Regions from separate parts of the Glutamicibacter ectropisis genome, predicted to be linked through region 2. Evidence: riboswitches for the same ligand, from Rfam matches in the RefSeq annotation. Region 2 holds a riboswitch; the other holds the start of a gene.
What was found. Region 2 has a riboswitch for thiamine pyrophosphate ahead of thiM (hydroxyethylthiazole kinase). Riboswitches for the same ligand answer to the same signal wherever they lie in the genome.
Positions count from the first base shown of each region.

Region 1: linked by a shared signal. The riboswitch ahead of QMQ05_RS12575 (ECF transporter S component) and the one ahead of thiM (hydroxyethylthiazole kinase) in region 2 are both predicted to bind thiamine pyrophosphate.

Region 1 is NZ_CP125942.1:2,677,856-2,681,320, reverse strand. It holds gene QMQ05_RS12595 (Na+/H+ antiporter subunit E) at 1-424, shown strand, start outside; gene QMQ05_RS12590 (monovalent cation/H+ antiporter complex subunit F) at 421-687, shown strand; gene mnhG (monovalent cation/H(+) antiporter subunit G) at 687-1,079, shown strand; gene QMQ05_RS12580 (DUF4235 domain-containing protein) at 1,143-1,394, opposite strand; TPP riboswitch at 1,468-1,591, shown strand; gene QMQ05_RS12575 (ECF transporter S component) at 1,655-2,275, shown strand; gene QMQ05_RS12570 (ATP-binding cassette domain-containing protein) at 2,272-3,465, shown strand, end outside.
Region 2 is NZ_CP125942.1:74,419-77,883, reverse strand. It holds gene QMQ05_RS00365 (hypothetical protein) at 1-1,188, shown strand, start outside; gene QMQ05_RS00360 (GntR family transcriptional regulator) at 1,185-1,550, shown strand; TPP riboswitch at 1,588-1,682, shown strand; gene thiM (hydroxyethylthiazole kinase) at 1,672-2,466, shown strand; gene thiE (thiamine phosphate synthase) at 2,459-3,100, shown strand; gene thiD (bifunctional hydroxymethylpyrimidine kinase/phosphomethylpyrimidine kinase) at 3,082-3,465, shown strand, end outside.

The sequences.
Region 1 (3,465 bases), 1.0 Mb from region 2:
GCCTCCGGTGGTTCTTTCGGGCCGAGTAAACATTTGGTACTGCGTGCAGCTATTCATTTGGTTCATTGGGCAGGTCTTTGTGGCCAGCTATCAGGTGGCACGCCTGGCGATCTTCCGAGGCAAAAAAACACGCAGTGGAGTCATTGCGGTTCCCTTGCGTACCGACTCGGACTTGATTGTTACCACGGTGGGCCACGTCTTGACGTTGATCCCAGGATCCTTCGTCATTGACGTGGACCGCAGCTCATCAACACTGTATTTGCACTACATCAATATTGAGTCAAAACAGGACATGGAGCGCGCCCGGGAAGCCGTGCGTGACATCGAACGCCGGATGATTATGGCGATTGGCAGCCATGATGAATTTGATGCGATCAAGCACGAATGCGGACCGAATCTGATGAGAATGAAGGGCAAAAAATGATAGAAATCGTGATGTGGATTTGTGGCATCATGTTGGGTCTAGCGTCCATCGCCTGTGTCATCCGTGTGGCAAAGGGACCATCGATTCTTGACCGCGTTCTGGCTTTGGACGTGATGCTCCTGATTATCTCGGTAGCCCTGTGCCTAGAGATGATCTACAACAAACACACTGACTTCCTACTCTTTGTGGTGGCCGCCTGCACCTTGGGCTTCATTGGTTCGGTGACGGTCTCGCGCTACGTCTCTGACCAGAGGAACGCATAATGGAAATGTTCCTCGACATTCTCGTGGCAGTATTACTCATCCTGGGTTGCCTGATGTCCTTGATCGCTGGCATCGGTCTGCTGACCTTTCCAGACATGCTCACTCGAATGCACGCAGCCACCAAACCCCAGGTGCTCGGGTTCTTACTGATCTTCACCGGGCTCGCGATTCACCTGCGCAGCTGGGCAGTGGTTCCCGTACTCGCCTTGGCGTGGGGAATGCAGCTGCTCACGGCCCCGGTATCAGCGCACATGATTGGTCGTTCTGGTTATCGAACCAAGCACGCAGCAAAGGACTCACTCTACGCTGATGAGCTGAAGCTCGTGGTCGATAAGGTCAGTAGCATGCCAGCTACGGGTGTTATTGAAGTACCGGAGGAAGAGAAGAAGTAATATCCACGGTAGAAGCAAGCAACGGGCATCCCACCATTGGTGGGATGCCCGTTGCTTTAAGTACTACTTGCTTAGACGCGCAACAACCTTGTTGGTGCCGCGGTCAGCCAACACCTGAATGGTGGCAGCGACAATGGATGAGAAGATTGCGAATCCAAGAGCCTGACGCAACGAAGCCTCGGCGGCCTCTTCGCTACCCTTGCGGGGAGCCTTGTTTCCGGTAAAACCCTTCCACAACTGATCAACTAGCTTACTGCCGACAAAACCGGCGGCAATCGAGATACCCGTGGTAGCAAGTTTCTGCACTGTATTCATCTTGCCCTCGCTTCAACGTAGTGACTTATCGTTCCTCTGCCCAGCATACCTGCGGTATGGTGGGGGAGCAGTAATTTTCCGACAGGGGAGCGTCAGACTTCATTTGTGAAGTCGCAAGACGCTGAGAGTGCGATGGATCGCAGACCCTCGAACCTGCTCCGGTTAGTACCGGCGAAGGAAGTCGAGCATCTCGGATGCGGATAGGACGCAGTGCGTCCAAAATCCGTGCATCTCCCCTCCTTGATATAGGAGGACCACTAATGAATCAAGCAGTAGCCAAGCAGCGTACCGGTTGGCGCGTGGTTGACATCGTCACCGCATCGGTCATCGCCGTCGCCTCGGGCGTCATCTTCTGGGCCTGGAGCGCAGGGTACGGGTTGTTTTCCCTAGCCTTCGTCGCTTTCCCACCGGCATCCGCATTGCTCACCGGTGTCTGGCTCTTCCCAGCAGTACTCGGCGCACTGATCATCCGTAAGCCCGGAGCCGCACTGTACTGCGAAATGCTGGCGGCAGTCATCGAAGCTCTACTGGGTTCGCACTACGGCCTGACAGTACTCATCTCCGGGTTCGTTCAGGGACTCGGCGCCGAACTGGTGTTCGCGGCGGTGCGATACCGCAAATGGAACCTTAGCGTTTCCCTGCTCGCGGGCCTGTTCTCCGGACTCTTTGCCGGCATTTCCGAGGCATACATCATGGCCTACTACGTTGAATACACTCCTGCGTTGAAGATCTTCCACGTGATCGCTACCGGGATCTCCGGCCTGATTGTTGCCGGCTTGCTGTCCTGGCTGGCAACACGTGGCCTGGCCAAGACCGGTGCGTTGAGCGCATTGGCTAGCCGCCGGGCACATCTTGAAACTGGAAAACTGGCGGCAAAATGAGCTCGGTAGTGAGCGCCGACGCCAAAGCAACGACTAGGCGTGGTACCGAAATCACTGCCAAAGGATTTCGATGGCAGCATGCCGAACGAGAGCGTCCCGCTATTTCCGGACTGGATGTTCAGATTCCTGCTGGTCAAAAAGTCTTGCTAGTAGGTCCCTCAGGGGCAGGCAAATCAACTCTGTTGCACGCCTTGGCGGGCTTGCTAGAAGTAGATGAATCCGAACAGATCTCTGGTCAACTACTCATCGACGGGTCCGATGCGTTTGCCCGAGAGCATCCGGTAGGACTGATGCAACAGGATCCGGAGACGCAGGTGGTACAAAGCCGTGTTGCGGACGATGTAGCCTTTGGCGCCGAGAACCTTGCAGTAGATCCTCAAATCATTCGCCAACGAATCCCTGAAGCCCTGGAGGCAGTTGGCTTGGGGATGCTGCCCATGGATCATCGCACGCAGGAATTATCCGGTGGACAAAAGCAGCGCCTAGCTTTGGCCGGCATCCTTGCGATGCAACCGGGACTGATGTTGCTTGATGAACCCACCGCTAACGTGGATCCCGAGGGCATCCGCCCCTTACGCGATGCAGTACTCAACGCAGCCCAACTAAGTGGTGCCACACTGATTGTGGTTGAACACCGACTAGATGCCTGGGCTGAGCATATGGATCGAGTGATCGTGCTGGAACCTGGCGGAGGCGTCGCCCACGACCTAGATCCGCAGCGACTCTATGATGATCAGGAGCTGCGAACGGAACTCTCGCAGGCCGGGTTATGGGTGCCGAACTACCAGTTAGAACTGACTGAGGCACAGACTAATCCCCAAGAGCAATTGCTTGAAGCTCATGATCTGATCAGCGCCCGTACCGCATCATCAGCACGGACACAGAAGGTGAACCTGAAGGTCCGTGCCGGCACAGCGACGGTGATCCGCGGGGAGAACGGTGCTGGGAAATCTACCCTGGCCTTGACCCTGGGCGGATTGTTGGAACCGGTAGCAGGTGAGCTGCAGGCTACCGAATCGTTAGCCAATGGCTTGGGAAATTCGCCCTTTAGCTGGAAGGCTGGGGCGCTGATTGCGCGCATCGGATCGGTGTTTCAAGAACCAGAGCATCAATTTGTCACCCAGAGTGTGCGTGAAGAGTTAGCTTTCGCTCCCTTGCGAGCTAAAGCCAGTGGCGGTCAGGAGCTAAAG
Region 2 (3,465 bases):
GTGAGCCTCTACTCGGTTCGGGATGTCACAGCCATTGCACCGGTACCCGAACTTGAAATCAGCACCGATGACTATTACTCCAGCAGCCCTTCGCAGGACGGTTTGCGTGCCGCAGGCGAGGTCCTACCGTTCCTCTATGCGAGCCTAGGATTCCTCATATTGGCAGCGGTGATCGCTTCCATTGTTATTCTTCGGCGCAAACCACTGCCGGGCATCTCACAGCACAACAACCAGCTACTCCGCACCACCTGGTTGAACCGCCTCTACCGCACCGTTACGGTGTCGATCGCGGTCCAGGCCGGAGAAGCACTGCACTACAAGGCCCAATGGTTTCATCATGAGTCCTCGCGCTATATCGATGGGTCCGGTGCAGGTATCGACTACATGGAAAGCATGTCCCGAATCGGCGGCACCTTGGACTCGACAGCAAACTACGCTGTGCTGGGAATTTCGGTCATCATGTTTCTTTGGCAGCCGCCGACAAATTATGAAAATGTCGCGACAAAGAAGAGAACACAGTTCAACAGGCTGCGTGACCAGTTACTCTCACTGCAGTTCGCAACAGCAACGCTCACGTTCGTTGCCCTTTTCATCACTTGGCTATCCCTGCCTGAGATTGATGAATACATGATGCCTACCGGCGAACGTGTAACCTGGATGTTGGTGATTCTCACCGGGGCGGCACTGTTTTATCTTGCCCTCAATGCGTTGTATCTGGGATATGTGAATGCGGTATCACGACAAATTTCTTCCGCCACCAAACATTCTGCACATCTACCCCTGTGGCCATATATTTGTGCCGGATTGTTCGTCGTCACGAGCGTATACTTCTTGATTTTTCCTCCGCTGGACTACTTATGGGGGTTCGTTGCGCCCAGTAAGATTGTTGTCATTGCGTTGGTAGTCGTATTGATCGCTGCGCACCTAGGATTTGTTTGGTTCTCGCGTAGAGCCAACATTGCATGGGAGGTGTCGGCAGACGAGGAAATTTGGTATCGCCGAGTCTTCGAGCTTCGCTCCTTGCGGACCATCACGGCCGCTATCGTTGCGATGTTGGTGGTCGGTTACGAATATCCTGTCCGACTAGATTTTCTCGCAGTCCTAATCTTCTTGTTGCCCGCGGTCATATTCCTTGAACGTCCAGCCGGCGGCGTAGCCAAGTCGCTTCAGAAATCCATCTCCTCATGAGCACGCATATCAGTGTGGATCTTGAGGCGGCCACCGCACCCTATGAACAGATTCGTTCGCAGATTGCTTCACTGATCAATCTCGGGGAACTGGTAGCAGGCAGTAAATTGCCCACAGTTCGCGCACTGGCCACGGATCTTGGTGTGGCTGCCGGAACGGTGGCGCGGGCCTACAAGGAGTTAGAAGCCGAAGGGCTCATTTCCTCTAGACGTCGCGCCGGAACCATAGTGAACGAACTCAGCGAACCGGTTGACGCTCACGAAGACCTCGTGGCAGCGGTAGACCATCTGTGGGAGTTAGCCGCTGCGCAGCAGGTTGATGCCGCCACCCTCAAGGCTTTGGTGGCACGACGTGAACGCTGAGGATTTGTTCTCGGCAACCCTTCTGCGTACTCTCTAAATCAGTGACACGGGGTGTCGGAGACGCCGACTGAGATGAAACCCGTCGAACCTGATCTAGTTCACGCTAGCGGAGGGATGTCGCATGACTCTGCCTACCGTTGCCCAAAAGTATCGGCAACACTCCCCCTTGGTTTTTTGTTTGACGAATACTGTCGTCACCAATTTCACCGCCAATGTTCTACTCGCTTCGGGTGCTTCACCAGCGATGACGGATCTGCCCGGAGAAGCTGGCCCTTTTGCGGCTGTCGCTTCTGCAGTACTGGTCAATCTGGGCACACCAAGTACAGAACAAATGGTGGCCATGGAAGAAGCTGTTCTCTCGGCGAGCGCTGCCGGCACCCCTTGGGTCTTAGACCCGGTGGCCGTGGGTGCATTGCCGGTACGCACCGACTTTGCACGGCGCATCGTGCAGCATCATCCAACCCTGATCCGCGGTAACGCCTCTGAAATCTTGGCCCTTGCAGGCAAGGATTCAAGTGGCCGTGGCGTCGACGCAGCAGATACCGTGCAGGCCGCCTTGGACGCCGGGCGTGAACTAGCCAAGGAGCATGAGTGCGTTGTTGCCATCTCCGGTGAAGCAGACGCGATCATCGATACCAACCGCACCGTGCTGGTGCACACCAACGGCATCGGACTGACCAGAATCACCGGTGGCGGCTGTGCCCTGGGCGCTTTCAACGCAGGCATGCTCGCAGTCCGTGAGGACCCCTTCGAAGCAGCCATCGCAGCCCATGGTTTATATGGCCTAGCCGCAGAAAAGGCCTTGGCTGCAAGCACGGGGCCGGGAAGTTTCGCCGTGGCCTTCCTTGATGCTTTAGCTGCTACGGAACCTGAAGAACTAGAGAATTTGAAGTACGAGGAATTGAACCATGGATAACATCGGCGCCTACCTAGTAGCCAACACCGCCAGCTGCACCCCACGCACCACCCTGGAAGTCATCGAAGGTGCAGTAGCTGGTGGCATCGAATGGATCCAACTGCGAGCCAAAGATGAGACCGCCCGCGAATTCTTCGAATTGACCTGTGCTGCGGCCAAACTGACCGAAGGCAAAGCGAAGCTACTGGTCAATGACCGCATTGACGTGTTCTTAGCGGCTCGCGCCGCCAGTGCGGCTGTCAGTGGAATTCATATTGGGCAGAAAGACATCCCAGTGCGCCTGGCACGCCAGATCATCGGTGAAGGCATCATCGGGTTGAGTGCTTCAACCGATGAACAGTTGGCACAGGCCAACCTAGACGCTGAGGTCATTGACTATCTTGGAGTCGGTGCGGTCCGCGCTACCCCCACCAAGAAGGATCATCCCACCCCAATTGGTCTTGACGGGTTTGCTCGGGCAGCATCGTTGACCGAACTGCCCTGTGTCGCTATTGGTGCAATCACCGCACAAGATGCGCAAGCGATCCGTGCCGGTGGAGGAAATGGTCTGGCCGTGGTCCGAGCCGTTTGTAACGCTCAAGACCCGCAGTCTGCCAGCGAGCAGCTCGTTGCAGCATGGGCGGCGGCACAGTGAAAAATATTCTCTCTATCGCCGGCTCCGACCCCTCCGGAGGCGCAGGTATTCAGGCGGATCTGAAGGCCATTGCCGCCAATGGTGGTTACGGCATGTGTGTAATCACCGCCTTGACCGCTCAGAATACGCAGGGCGTGAGCGCTGTACAGGCCATTGATGGGCACTTTGTGCTTGCTCAGTTAGAAGCTGTGAGCGCAGATGTACAGATTGATGCCATCAAGATTGGCATGCTCGCCAATACTCAGGTCATTCTCGCGGTCAATGATTGGCTCGATACCGTGGATGCGCCGGTCGTTCTTGATCCGGTCATGGTGGCCACCAGCGGGGACCGACTCCTCGATGATGATGCTGCGCTTGATTCCCTG